Linked DNA regions of Methylovirgula sp. 4M-Z18. The protein of the gene in region 1 binds, or shares a complex with, the protein of each later gene. Links are inferred from orthologs where the notes say so. Each region holds a gene or a part of one and is shown on either strand. Other genes may lie near its edges. The genes, in order: xseA and V9T28_RS07330.

The links.
Region 2: the proteins of xseA (region 1) and V9T28_RS07330 are in contact, whole or in part, in a cryo-EM structure (PDB 8TXR), measured with the Escherichia coli proteins. The link is inferred for Methylovirgula sp. 4M-Z18 from one-to-one orthologs.

What each region holds. Positions count from the first base shown.
Region 1 is NZ_CP149574.1:3,431,884-3,438,287, forward strand. The notes cover bases 2,209-5,179. They hold xseA (exodeoxyribonuclease VII large subunit), read left to right. Parts: upstream 2,209-2,901; coding sequence 2,902-4,458; downstream 4,459-5,179. Other genes in these bases: V9T28_RS15965 (branched-chain amino acid aminotransferase), read left to right, coding at 2,209-2,753; V9T28_RS15975 (metallophosphoesterase family protein), read left to right, coding at 4,536-5,179. Outside these bases: V9T28_RS15950 (ATP-binding protein), read right to left, coding at 1-356; V9T28_RS15955 (response regulator), read right to left, coding at 353-1,090; V9T28_RS15960 (MarR family winged helix-turn-helix transcriptional regulator), read right to left, coding at 1,167-1,694; more of V9T28_RS15965, read left to right, coding at 1,863-2,208; more of V9T28_RS15975, read left to right, coding at 5,180-5,276; V9T28_RS15980 (serine/threonine protein kinase), read left to right, coding at 5,281-6,404. UniProt on the Escherichia coli protein: Bidirectionally degrades single-stranded DNA into large acid-insoluble oligonucleotides, which are then degraded further into small acid-soluble oligonucleotides.
Region 2 is NZ_CP149574.1:1,605,865-1,612,079, forward strand. Bases 3,434-6,215 are described here. They hold V9T28_RS07330 (exodeoxyribonuclease VII small subunit), read right to left. Parts: upstream 5,060-6,215; coding sequence 4,808-5,059; downstream 3,434-4,807. Other genes in these bases: V9T28_RS07320 (alpha/beta fold hydrolase), read right to left, coding at 3,434-3,902; V9T28_RS07325 (CGNR zinc finger domain-containing protein), read left to right, coding at 4,072-4,692; V9T28_RS07335 (RT0821/Lpp0805 family surface protein), read right to left, coding at 5,110-5,583; pdxH (pyridoxamine 5'-phosphate oxidase), read left to right, coding at 5,659-6,215. Also shown: V9T28_RS07305 (2OG-Fe(II) oxygenase family protein), read right to left, coding at 1-488; V9T28_RS07310 (FAD-binding oxidoreductase), read left to right, coding at 766-2,172; V9T28_RS07315 (alpha/beta fold hydrolase), read right to left, coding at 2,210-3,055; more of V9T28_RS07320, read right to left, coding at 3,207-3,433. UniProt on the Escherichia coli protein: Bidirectionally degrades single-stranded DNA into large acid-insoluble oligonucleotides, which are then degraded further into small acid-soluble oligonucleotides.

The DNA.
Region 1 (6,404 bases):
GGCAGAACGGGCGGCAACGGCTCTTGCCCAAGCATTTCCACATCGACGAATTTCAACTGGTCGACGGCGATGCGCTCAAAGACCTTCTCGTCCTCGGGCTTCGGATAGGCTTTGTGCAATTCGATCAGCGCCGCAATATCGCGCGTCACCGCATCCGAAAGCCGGTAGGTGACGATCTGCCAATAGCGTTCCATGTAAAAATAGGTGACCGCCGCCTGCAAACCGACGATCGGCACGATCACGATCAGCAACGAGCGTGCAAAAAGCCCTTTCGGCATGCGCTCGGCGACCCACCGCGCGAAAATTCGCCAAGCGAGTCGCGGACGTTCCACAAAGGAGATCAGCGGCAGCGTCATTTATCCGTCAACAAGCGATAGCCGAGGCCGCGCACGGTTTGCAGGTGACGCGGGTTGGCGGGATCAAGTTCGATCTTGCGGCGCAGGCGGTTGACCTGCACGTCGACGGTGCGCTCGTTCGCAGCAAAGCCGACGCCGCCCAAGGCCTCGCGCGAGACGGTTTCGCCCGGCTTTTCGGCGAGCATTTTCAGCATTTCGCGCTCCCGGTCGGTCAACCGGATGATATCGCCGTCGATCGTCAGTTCGCCGCGCATGAGATCATAGGTGTAGGCGCCGAAGCGCACGATCTCGATCGGCGCGAGCGGCGACGGCGGCCGGGCGCGGCGCAGGATCGAGGCGATGCGCAGCACCAATTCGCGCGGGTCGAAGGGCTTGGTGAGATAATCGTCGACGCCGCGCTCGAGGCCGCTCACCCGGTCGCTCGGCTCGGCGCGCGCGGTCAGCATCAGCACCGGCACATCGGGCGCGCTCAAGCCCGTCGCGCCGGCGCGCAAGGCGGCGACGAAGTCGAGGCCGTTCTCGCCCGGCATCATGACGTCGAGCACGATCAGGTCGAAGGCCAGATTCTTGAGCGCGGTACGCGCCTCTGCCGTATCGGCCGCGGTGGTGACGCGATAGCCATTCTTCATCATCACGCGCGACAGCAATTCGCGGATGCGCGTGTCGTCATCGACAATCAGCAAATGGGCGGCATCGTCGGCCAGCGGCGGAAGGGCGGATGCGTCGGCGCTCATATATCCCTCAATGCGTTTCAAGGCGAATGCAACGGGCGTGGCAACGGCAAAACTACACCGCACAGCGCGTGCTTCGCTACTCTTCCTGCGTTCCCGCCCCCCAAACCAATCCCGCGACCTTGGTGCGCTCGTGCGGGTCGATCATCCCCAACAGGAAATTGATGACGGCGCCGCGGGCCTGCGGCCCCATTTCCTCCATCGCGCGGGCAAAACGGGTGGACTGCAATTGCGCCAAATCGAGGGCGAGCTTCTGCCCTTGGGGCGTCAGAAAGAGGAGGCGCTGGCGCCGGTCGGTCGCCCCGGCGCGCTGCTCGACATAGGCATGGTCGAGCAGTTCCTTGAGCACCCGGTTGAGGCTCTGCTTGGTGATTTTCAAAATGTCGAGCAGTTCGGCGATGGTCAGACCCGGCTGCCGGTTGACGAAATGCAGCACGCGGTGATGGGCGCGCCCGAACTTATAGGCCTCGAGCAGCCGGTCGGCGTCGCCGACAAAATCGCGATAGGCAAAAAAGAACAATTCGATCAGATCGTAGATCGGCGCCGTCTGGACCGGCAGGGGAGCCGGCCCTCCCCGCGACGAATTCTTTTGCCGTACTCCGTCCATCGATCGCTCCATGCCGCGCGCCGCCCGGTGCCCAGGAATCGCGCATGGCTCCTATACGTCAGCCATATTGACATATTTCATGCCAATTGTTACTCGTCAAGCACGCTGGACGAAACAAAGGAACCTGAAACTCGCCGGCGTCTTCACAGATCTTCCAAGGAGCCCCCTATGTCCATTCTGCCTTTTGATAAACGTGACGGCGTGATCTGGCTGGATGGCAAGCTCGTACCCTGGCAGGAGGCCAAGCTGCATGTGCTCAGCCACGGCCTGCATTATGGCTCTTCGGTGTTCGAGGGCGAGCGCGCCTATGGCGGCGTGATCTTCAAGTCGCGCGAACATTCCGAGCGCTTCCACCGTTCGGCCGAATTGCTCGATTTCAAAATTCCCTACACGATCGAGGAACTCGATGCCGCGAAAGCCTTGGTCGTGAAGACCAACGGCTTCGAGAGCTGCTATGTTCGCCCCGTCGCCTGGCGCGGCAGCGAGATGATGGCGGTCGCCGCGCAGAATGCGACCATTCACGTGGCGATCTGCACCTGGGATTGGCCGTCGATGTTCGACATCGCGCAAAAGATGAAGGGCATCCGCCTCGACATCGCCGACTACCGCCGCCCCGATCCGAAGACCGCGCCGTGCCATTCGAAGGCCGCCGGCCTCTATATGATCTGCACGATCTCCAAACACATCGCCGAGCGCAAAGGCTATGCCGATGCGATGATGCTCGACTGGCAGGGCCGCGTCGCCGAATGCACCGGCGCCAACATCTTCTTCACGAAGGACGGCGTCGTGCACACGCCGATCGCCGATTGCTTCCTGAACGGCATTACCCGTCAGACGGTGATCGATCTCGCCAAGCGCCGCGGCATCGATGTTATCGAGCGCCGCATCATGCCGGAGGAACTGGCGAGCTTTAACGAATGCTTCATCTGCGGCACAGGCGCGGAAGTGACGCCCGTCTCCGAGATCGGCCCGTATACATTCACGCCGGGCAATATCTCGCGCACACTGATCGAGGATTACACCGCCGAAGTGACGCCCAAGGCGGCGCAAGCTGCGTGATGTGTGCCACCGCACAGCCGACAAGGGGCGAAGCTGGCATCTTCTTGAACGTCAGCCCCCTCTGACACTCCCCGCACTCAAACGGCGCCTTCGGGCGCCGTTTTTTTGAGCGCTGGCTATACCCTTCAGAATCATTCATTCTGCCGACATGACCGATGCACCGAAATCCAATGTCGCGGAATATTCCGTCTCCGAACTCTCCGGCGCGCTGAAGCGCACGATCGAGAACGAATTCGGCTTCGTGCGGGTGCGCGGTGAAATTTCCGGCTATCGCGGCCCGCATTCGTCCGGGCACGTCTATTTCTCGATCAAGGACGCGAGTGCGAAGATCGACGCGGTGATCTGGAAAGGCGTGTTCGGCCGGATGCGCGTGCGGCCGGAGGACGGGATGGAGGTCATCGCGTCCGGCAAGATCACGACCTTTCCCGGCAAATCCTCCTACCAGATCATCGTCGAGCAGATCGAACCCGCCGGCGTCGGCGCGCTCATGGCACTGTTGGAGGAGCGGCGCAAGAAGCTCGCCGCCGAGGGCCTGTTCGATACGGCCCGCAAGCGGCCGATCCCCTATCTGCCGGAGGTGATCGGCGTCGTCACTTCGCCGACCGGCGCCGTCATCCGCGACATCATTCACCGCATCCAGGACCGCTTTCCGCGCCACGTCCTGGTCTGGCCGGTGCGGGTCCAGGGCGAGGGCAGCGCCCAGGAAGTGGCTGCCGCGATTCAGGGCTTCAACGCCCTGCCCGCGGCCGGCAACATCCGCCGCCCCGACGTGATCATCGTGGCGCGCGGCGGCGGCTCGCTTGAGGATCTGTGGGGCTTCAACGACGAGGCCGTGGCACGCGCGGCCGCGGCGAGCGACATTCCGTTGATTTCGGCGGTCGGCCACGAGACCGACTGGACCTTGATCGACCATGCCGCCGACCTGCGCGCCCCGACCCCGACCGGCGCCGCGGAAATGTGCGTGCCGGTGCGGGCGGAACTCCTCACCCAGCTTGCCGATCTGTCGCGCCGGCACGACGGCGCGATGCTGCGGCGCCTCGACCGGCTCAAGAGCGACCTGCGGGCCACCGCGCGCGCCCTGCCCTCCGGCGACGAGATCGTCGCCCTGCCGCGCCAGCGGCTGGATGCCGCGACCTCGAAGCTCGGCCACGCCCTGCGCGGCGGGCTCGACAAGCGTGCCCTGCTACTGCAGCGGGTAGGCGGACGCCTCGCCGGTCAATCGCCGCAGGTCCGCATGGCGCGGGCACGGGCGCATATGGACGGCCTCGTGCTGCGCCTGGAGCGGGCGCCGCGCCTCACCTTGCAGCAGCGCCAGGAGCGGCTCGCCACGCTCGCCGCGAGGCTCGTGACCGCCCTGCAGGCCCGGACCGCGCGGGCGAGCCTCGAAATCGGCAACCGCAGGCAGCGGCTCGACTCCGTGCAGGGCCGCCTGCACAACGCCTTCCGCACCGCGCTGCAGCGCCGGCAGACGCAGCTCGACCACACGATGAAGCTGCTCGCCTCCTACGATTGGCGCGACGTGCTGAAGCGCGGTTATGCGGTGGTGCGCGATGCCGAGGAAAACCCGGTGACGAGCGCGAAAACCTTGAGCGACGGCGCCCGCTTCAACGTGCAATTCGCCGACGGCCGGGTGAGCGCAGTGGCGGGTGGAAAAGGACGCCCGCACAAAGCGAAGACTGAACGCGAGCAGGGATCGCTGTTTTGAACCCCTTCTTGCCACGCTTGCTTTAGCCTGCCAAGCGTGGTGTGCTACCGCAAAACGAAATCGCGCCACGACCACGCATGCTCATCGCCCTCCTCGCAGACATCCATGGCAACCGGGAAGCCTTCGACGCATGCCTTGATGATGCTTATACGCAAGGCGCGGATCACTTCGCCTTTCTCGGCGATCTCGTCGGCTATGGCGCCGATCCGTCCTATATCGTTGATCAAGCCGCGCAGATGGTTGGGGAGGGCGCGCTCGCCATCCTCGGCAATCATGATGCGGCCGTCGATGAGGGCGGGTACGGCATGAACGAGCACGCCCGCGCCGCCATCGATTGGACCCGCGCACATCTGGACCGCGAGCAGCGCGCGTTTCTCAAAGCCTTGCCGGTGCAGCACCGCGTGAAGGACGTGCTCTATGTGCATGCGGATGCGTCCGCACCAGAGGAATGGCATTATGTGATGTCGCAGCGCGAGGCGGAGATCAGCCTGAATGCGACCGACGCGACCGTCACGTTCTGCGGCCACGTGCATCGCCCGCAACTCTACACGATGGCGCCGCGCAAGCTGCCCTGCAGCTTCACGCCGAAAGGCAGCGTGCCGATCCCGCTTGCGGGCAACCGCAAGTGGCTCGCCGTCATGGGCGCGGTCGGCCAGCCGCGCGACGAAAACCCCGGCGCCGCTTACGGCCTGTTCGACGATGCGAAAAAGCTCCTGACGTTCCGCCGCGTCCCTTACGACATCGAGACGGCGGCGGAAAAAATCCGCCGCGCTGGCCTGCCGGCGATCTTGAGCGCGCGCCTCTTTATCGGGCGTTGACGCGATGCGTCCCTATCAACTCGAAACCGGCGCCGAGATCGACGGCTTCCGCATCGGCAAAAAATTGCATCAAGGCGGCATGGCCAGCGTCTGGAGCGTTTCGCGCGACGACATCGACTTTCCGATCATCATGAAAGTGCCGATCATTGCCGACGGCGACGACGCGACCAGCATCGTCGGTTTCGAAATGGAGCAGATGATCCTGCCGCATTTGCAAGGCGCGCATGTGCCGCGTTTCGTAGCGCAAGGCGATTTCACCGCCCAGCCTTATCTCGTGATGGAGCGCATCGAAGGCCCTTCGCTGCTGCCCAAGCTCGCGCATGTGCCACTGCCCGTCGCTGAGGTCACGGACATCGGCGTGCGTATCGCGACAGCGCTGTCCGATCTGCATCGCCAGCGCGTACAGCATCTCGATTTGAAGCCGTCCAACATCATGCTGCGCCCCAGCGGCGAAGTGGTTTTCATCGATTTTGGTTTGTCGCGGCACCACGACCTGCCCGATCTGCTGCAAGAGGAATTCCGGCTGCCGATGGGCACCGGCCCGTATATCGCGCCGGAGCAACTGGCGCATGTGCGCAGCGATCCGCGCAGCGATATTTTTGCGCTCGGCGTTCTGCTCTACTTTTTCGCCACCGGCACGCGGCCCTTCGGCAACCCGCAAGGCAGCGGCGCCTTGCGGCGGCGGCTGTGGCACGATCCGGCGCCGCCGCGCGCCCTGAAAAAGGACGTTCCGCCCTATCTGCAAGAGGTCATTCTGCATTGCCTCGAAATCGAGGCCGATGACCGCTATCAGAACGCGGCGCAGATCGCATTCGACCTGTCGCATCCCGATCAATTGCAACTGACGACGCGGGCAGAACGCTTGGCGCGCAGCGGTTTTATCACGCGCTGGCAGCGCCGGGTGAAAGCCATGGGCTGGGAGCCGAAGGAACCGCTCTCGATCGAGTCGCCCGCACAATCGGCACCGATCATCCTCACGGCCGTCGATTTATCGCCCGGCATGGAGCCTTTGGCCGAGGCCATTCGCGCCATGGCGGCACGGCTCGTGAAAACCATGCCGCTCGCGCGGCTTGCCTGCATCAATATTCTGCGCACCCATCGCATCGGCATCGACTATGTGATCGACGA
Region 2 (6,215 bases), 1.8 Mb from region 1 along the record:
CAGGAATTGTCGGCGCGGCGGAACATCAGGAGCGTGCCGCCGTTCGGCGGCACTTCGGCCACCGGATTTTCCAGGCTGTCGCCGGAGCGCAGCAGGCGCAACCGGCCGCCTTCGGCTTCCCAGCCTTCGTTCATGTAGAGAAGAACTGTGATGATCTTGGTCGTCGAATCCGTATGGATGCCACCGTCCTTTTCGCGCACGAAGCCGCGCACCGTATACATGGTGGGCTTGTCGGTCAGGTCGATGTTGAACTTGCGCTCCACCGCATGGCGGAAGTCGGGGCCATTGAGCTCGTCCATCAGGGCCTTGAAATGGCCGGAGATGGTGAGGTCGCTCGGCGGATGCGAGCCTGCGCCGGGAACTTTCGGAAAATCGGCGCTCACCGCTTTGAATTGCTCGGGCTTGATGAAATTCTCAAGGATGAGGAAATCATAAGGGTCATGCTGCAACGGTGTTGCTTCGAGCTTTTCCATTTCGAGATATGTCATAACCATTCCTAAGTCTGGTTCATGCTTGCGCGCCGGCGCGGCGGCCGGGCAGGTTCGGATGGACCAATATACAAAATTCGTGCCGTATGACAAAGCATCGATGTTCCGTATATTTTCGCAAGCTGCCGACGCCGGAAGCTGCAAAATGTAGAGATGGCGCCGTAAATTGTCGGTTGTCTGTTTCGCCGGAGCCTTGTGGCCTCGGTTGCGCCGCTTGATTCAGGGCCCGCTCTTTGTCACAGGCTTAGGGCTAACACACAACGGGAGGTGTCCATCCATGCCGGCCGCTTTTTTAGACCGTCTCGCCAGCCTGATCGGCGCCCAGCATATCGTGACCGATGCGCAGGATATGGAGCCTTATCTCGTCGAGCGGCGCGGCCTATATCATGGCAAGGCGTTGGCGATTGCGCGGCCCGCCAATACCGCGGAGGTCGCGGCTGTCGTTGCCCTGTGCCATGAGACCGACACGGCGGTCGTGCCGCAGGGTGGCAACACCGGCCTCGTCGGCGGGCAGATCCCGGACACTTCGGGGCGGCAACTGATCCTTTCGCTCGCGCGGTTACGCGAGGTGCGCGAAGTCGATCTTGCCTCCAACACGATGGTGGTGGAGGCCGGCATGACCCTTGCCGAGGTTCAGCAGGCGGCCGAAAAAGCCGGACGGCTGTTTCCGCTCTCGCTCGCCTCCGAGGGCTCGTGCACGATCGGCGGCAATCTCGCGACCAATGCGGGCGGCACGGCGGTCATTGCTTATGGCAACACGCGCGAATTGGTGCTCGGCGTCGAAGCGGTGCTGAGCGACGGGCGCGTTCTTTCGTCGCTCAGCAAGCTCAAGAAGGACAATACGGGCTACGATCTGAAGGATCTCTTCGTTGGATCCGAGGGAACGCTTGGCGTCATCACGGCCGCCGTGCTGAAATTGTTCCCGCGCCCGCAATCCATCGAGACAGCCTTCGTCGGTCTTGCAGATCCCCATCATGCCTTGAAACTCCTGCAGCTTGCGCACGAGGAGGCCGGCAACGCGATCCACACTTTCGAACTTATCCCCCGCATCGGCATCGAATACGTGCTGCGCCACGTGGCGAGCGCGCGCGACCCACTGACTGAGCCGCACAAATGGTACGTGCTGCTGGAACTCACCGCCCAGCGGCGCGACGGTGTCGCCGACACGATGAATGCCGTGCTTGAGGCCGCGCTGGAGCAGGGGATCATCGAGGACGCGGCCTTGGCAGCGTCATTGGACCAGGCAAAGCAATTCTGGGCGCTGCGCGAGGACATGTCGGAAGTGCAGCGTCTCGAAGGCGGATCTATCAAGCATGACGTGTCAGTGCCGATCGCGAGCGTGCCGGATTTTATCGACGAGGCCTCAGCCGCGGTGCTCAAGGCGGTCCCCGGCGGCCGCCTCGTGCCATTCGGTCATCTGGGCGACGGCAATATCCATTTCAATCTGTCGCAACCCGTCGGCGCCGACAAACAAGCCTTCGTTGCGCGCTGGTATGAGATCAATGCAATCGTGCATGGCGTCGTGGCACGCTATCACGGCTCGATTTCGGCCGAGCACGGCATCGGTCAATTGAAACGCGATCTTCTGCCGGCGGTCAAAGATCCGACGGCGCTCGATGTGATGCGCGCGATCAAGAAAGCCCTGGATCCCAAGGGCATTATGAATCCGGGGAAGGTCTTGTAGCGTGCCGCGCCAGCCCGAGGGGCGCGACGCGTGACCATCATCGGAGCAGGAAATCGCGGATCGCCGCCGCGATCTCGACAGCGTGGGTCTCCAGCGCGAAATGTCCGGTGTCGAAGAAGCGCACGGTTGCGTCCGGCATATCCCGCTTGAAGGCTTCGGCGCCAGCCGGCAGGAAGAATGGGTCGTTCTTGCCCCACGTCGCCAGAAAGGGCGGCCGATGGGTGCGGAAATAGGTCTGAAAAGCGGGATAAAGCGCGACGTTGCTCTTGTAATCTCCCATCAGGTCAAGCTGCACCTCGGAGGCTTCAGGTCGCGCCAGATAAAAATTGTCGAGCGAGTAGCCGTCGGGTGAGACCGCCGCTGGATCGGCAACGCCGTGGGTATATTGCATGATGGTAGTCTCGGGTTTCAGGAAGGCCTTCAGGGCCTGGCGATTGGCCTCTGAGGCATCCCGCCAATAGGCGCGGATTGGGTTCCATCCATTGCCCAAGCCTTCCTCGTAGGCGTTGCCGTTCTGGGAAATGATCGCCGTGATCCGATCCGGGTGTTTGACCGCGAGACGGAAGCCTGTCGGTGCGCCATAGTCGAAGACATAGAGGGCGTAACGGTCGAACCCGATAATCTCGGTGAAGCGGTCGATCGTCGCCGCCATCCGGTCGAACGTGTAGCCGCTCCCAGGCATGTCGGACTTGCCGAAGCCCGGCAGGTCCGGGGCAACGATATGAAAATGGTCTGCCAACAGGGGGATGAGGTCGCGAAACATGTGGCCCGCGCTCGGAAATCCATGCAGCAGCAACAGTTTAGGAGCGCTTTGCGCGCCTGCTTCGCGATAAAAAATGTTGAAACCGTCCACGTTGGCAGTGCGATAGCTGATCGAGGTCATGTTGCGTCTCCTTTTTAACTTTTTGGTGATCACTAGACAGGTTATGGCCGCGAGGCGGCAGAAGGTTGTCGGCCGCACGTAGAAGAGCAAGGCGCGGCAAAGCGTTGAGCATTCTCATCGCTCGCCGCGGTTGCCCGGATGAAGGCGGGGCTCAGCCTGTGACGGCGTCGCCGATTGCGTCCCGTATAATGTCGACGACAATTGCTGGAGCGGTCACAAGAGGCGTGTGATCAACCGGGTGCGAGCGCGTGCGCGCTTTCATCCGCTTGGCCATGAAGTGCTGATTGCCAGCGGCGATCATGCGATCGTGCTCCGCCACCAGGAACCAAGCTGGGCGATCCTTCCACAGGGGACGCTCCATCGCGACCGTGATGCAAGCTGGTGATATCGGCCGCTGCACGGCAGCAAGCACCGCAAGCTCATCGGCACTTGCGTGCTGCGCGAATGCCGCACCGAACGCCTTGTGTGGCAGATAGATCAGTCCATGCTCGTCCGGTGCCAGCTTGGGAGCTTGCGGGTGAGGCTCGCCACGATAGAAGACATCGGCGACCGTTTCGCCTTCGTCCGGGGCCAGCGCCGCAATATAAACCAATTCCTTAATCTTTTCGTCTCGGACTGCGGCGATGACTGCGCCGGCATAGGCATGGCCAACGAGAACGACCGGCCCCGCCACGCGCTCCAGCGTACGATGGAGCGCGGCGACATCGTCCGCGAAAGACGTGAGTGGCAAGGGAGCGGCAACGACCGTGATGCCGCCTCTGGCAAGGCGCTCTATCACCTTGGCCCAACTCGACCCATCCGCCCACGCTCCATGAACGAGGACGACACTCGTGCGGCTCGATGACATCGGCGCTCTCCTATGAAGTTGGCTGAAAGGTGTAACCCATTTATTGTCTTTAATCAGGTTACTCATTCGAAGCGTAACTTGTCAATAGCTTTTGGAGAGGTTATTTGTTGCCGATGGTTCTGCGGGTCGCCGATATACGGATGGCGCTGCGACCAGAACAGGAGTTGTGATGACGAGCCGCCCTCCCGCGATCTTTGTCGGCGATGCGCCGGGCCTGGATTTTCTGAATTCGATCGCCACGCCGGTCGACACCGCAATCGACTGGATCGAAGACGGAGAGGGGCTGGTGAATTGGCTGGAGCAGGCGCGGCTCGTGCCCTCCGACGCGCTTACCGCCATTCGGGCGCAGGCGCTTCCCGGAGAACTCGACAGGGTGGCGGACCAGGCAAGAAGCCTGCGCGAATGGTTCAGGGGCTTTGTCGGAAAGCACAAGGGGCGACCGCTCGCGGGAAATGTTTTGGACGAATTGAAACCCCTGAATCGCCTGCTTGAACGCGACGAAGCTTTCAATCGGATTGCAAAGCGGAACGCAGACGGAAAGGCTTCGCTCGAGCTTCAAACCACGCGCAAGTGGCGCTCGCCTGAGGCGCTGCTGCTCCCGATCGGCGAGACATTGGCTCGTTTCGTGTGCACCGAGGATTTCTCGAACGTGAAGGCTTGCGAAGGCGTCGCCTGCACGCTTCTATTTGCCGATCACACGCGCGGCCACAGGCGGCGGTGGTGCAGCATGGCTCTGTGCGGGAATCGCGCCAAGCAGACCGCCCATCGGGAGCGCCTCAAGGGGCGTTAATGACAGCGTAAAATGCCGCCTCCGCTCCACCCGACTTTCCTTTTTCCGACGTCGCCGTCGCGCAATCTATCGAAGGCCCTTTGCGTGATCATGCTGCGCCTGCATGACAATGCAATCACCCCACGTCGAGCGGCTCCGTTCCCTTCGGTTTGCCATCCGGGCCGAGCGTGATCTTCTCGATTCGCATTTCGGCGCTTTTCAGCAATTGGTCGCAATGTTTCTTCAGGGCCTCGCCGCGCTCGTAGGCGGTGATCGACTCCTCAAGCGGAATATCGCCGCGCTCGAGGCGCGAGACGATGCTTTCGAGTTCCGCCATGGCCTGTTCGAATTTCAGGCTGGCGATGTCATTGGCGGGCTTTGCGGTCATGGGAGTTCCGATTTTAAGATTCGGCGCCCCTTATATCACTATTTTCCGGCTCAGGCCTTTTTCCACGGCCTGACGCCGGAGACGTCCCAGTTCCCCGCCTTGTCTCGGCAGCCAAGTCCTTGCAATTGCTGCTCTGTTTCCGGCGTTGTGACGTCGGCGATGAAGGCGCGGCAGATCTTGTCGTCGCGCGGGTAGGCGAGGGCGACCGGCGTGAACGAGCCCTTCACCTTGCTTTCCGGGTTGTCCCAATGCACCGCGGCGCCGTTCCCTTGCGGGTCGAGGGCTACGCTCATCGCCGCATAGGCGCGGCGCCAGTCCTCCTCGTTCAGGACATGGCTCAACGGTGAGGCCGGTTTTTGAATGGAGCCCGTTACGTCGTCTTTGTCCTCGGAAGAAAACCCGGCAACCGGAATCGAAACAGAACAGCTGACTAAACAAGCGCAAAAGCCGAGCCCGGCCAGTAATTTGGCCGCTCGGCGCGCCGCGACGGCGCGTATCGCAGGAGAAAATACCTGTGCGGTCAATGGAGCAATCCTATATACTTCACCCGCGTGTCCTTCAGCGCGCGGGCGACGTTACACAACGGTAAGGATTAGACCTTGAACGAGTTAAAGAGCGGTGACTTTACCGAGGTGCAGAACCCCTTTGATCTGTTCGAATCCTGGTTTGCCGAGGCCAGACTCAGCGAACCGAACGATCCGGAAGCGATGGCTTTGGCGACAGCCGGCATTGATGGCCTGCCCGACGTGCGCATGGTGCTGTTGAAGGCGCATGATTCGCAAGGGTTTGTTTTTTATACAAATTCCGAAAGTGCCAAAGGCCATGAATTGGCCGAGAACATGCAGGCCGCATTGCTGTTCCATTGGAAGAGCTTGCGCCGCCAGGTGCGGGTGCGCGGCATTGTGGAAAAAGTAACCACATCCGAATCTGACGCTTACTTTGAGAGTCGCCCGCGCGATTCACGGATCGGTGCCTGGGCCAGCCAGCAATCGCGGCCGCTCGAGAGCCGTTTCGCTCTGGAAAAGGCGGTGGCGAAATATGCCGCCAAATATGCAATTGGCGCCGTGCCGCGGCCGGAATACTGGATTGGGTACCGCGTGAAGCCGCTCTACCTTGAATTCTGGAAGAACGGTGCCTTCCGCCTCCATGATCGGGC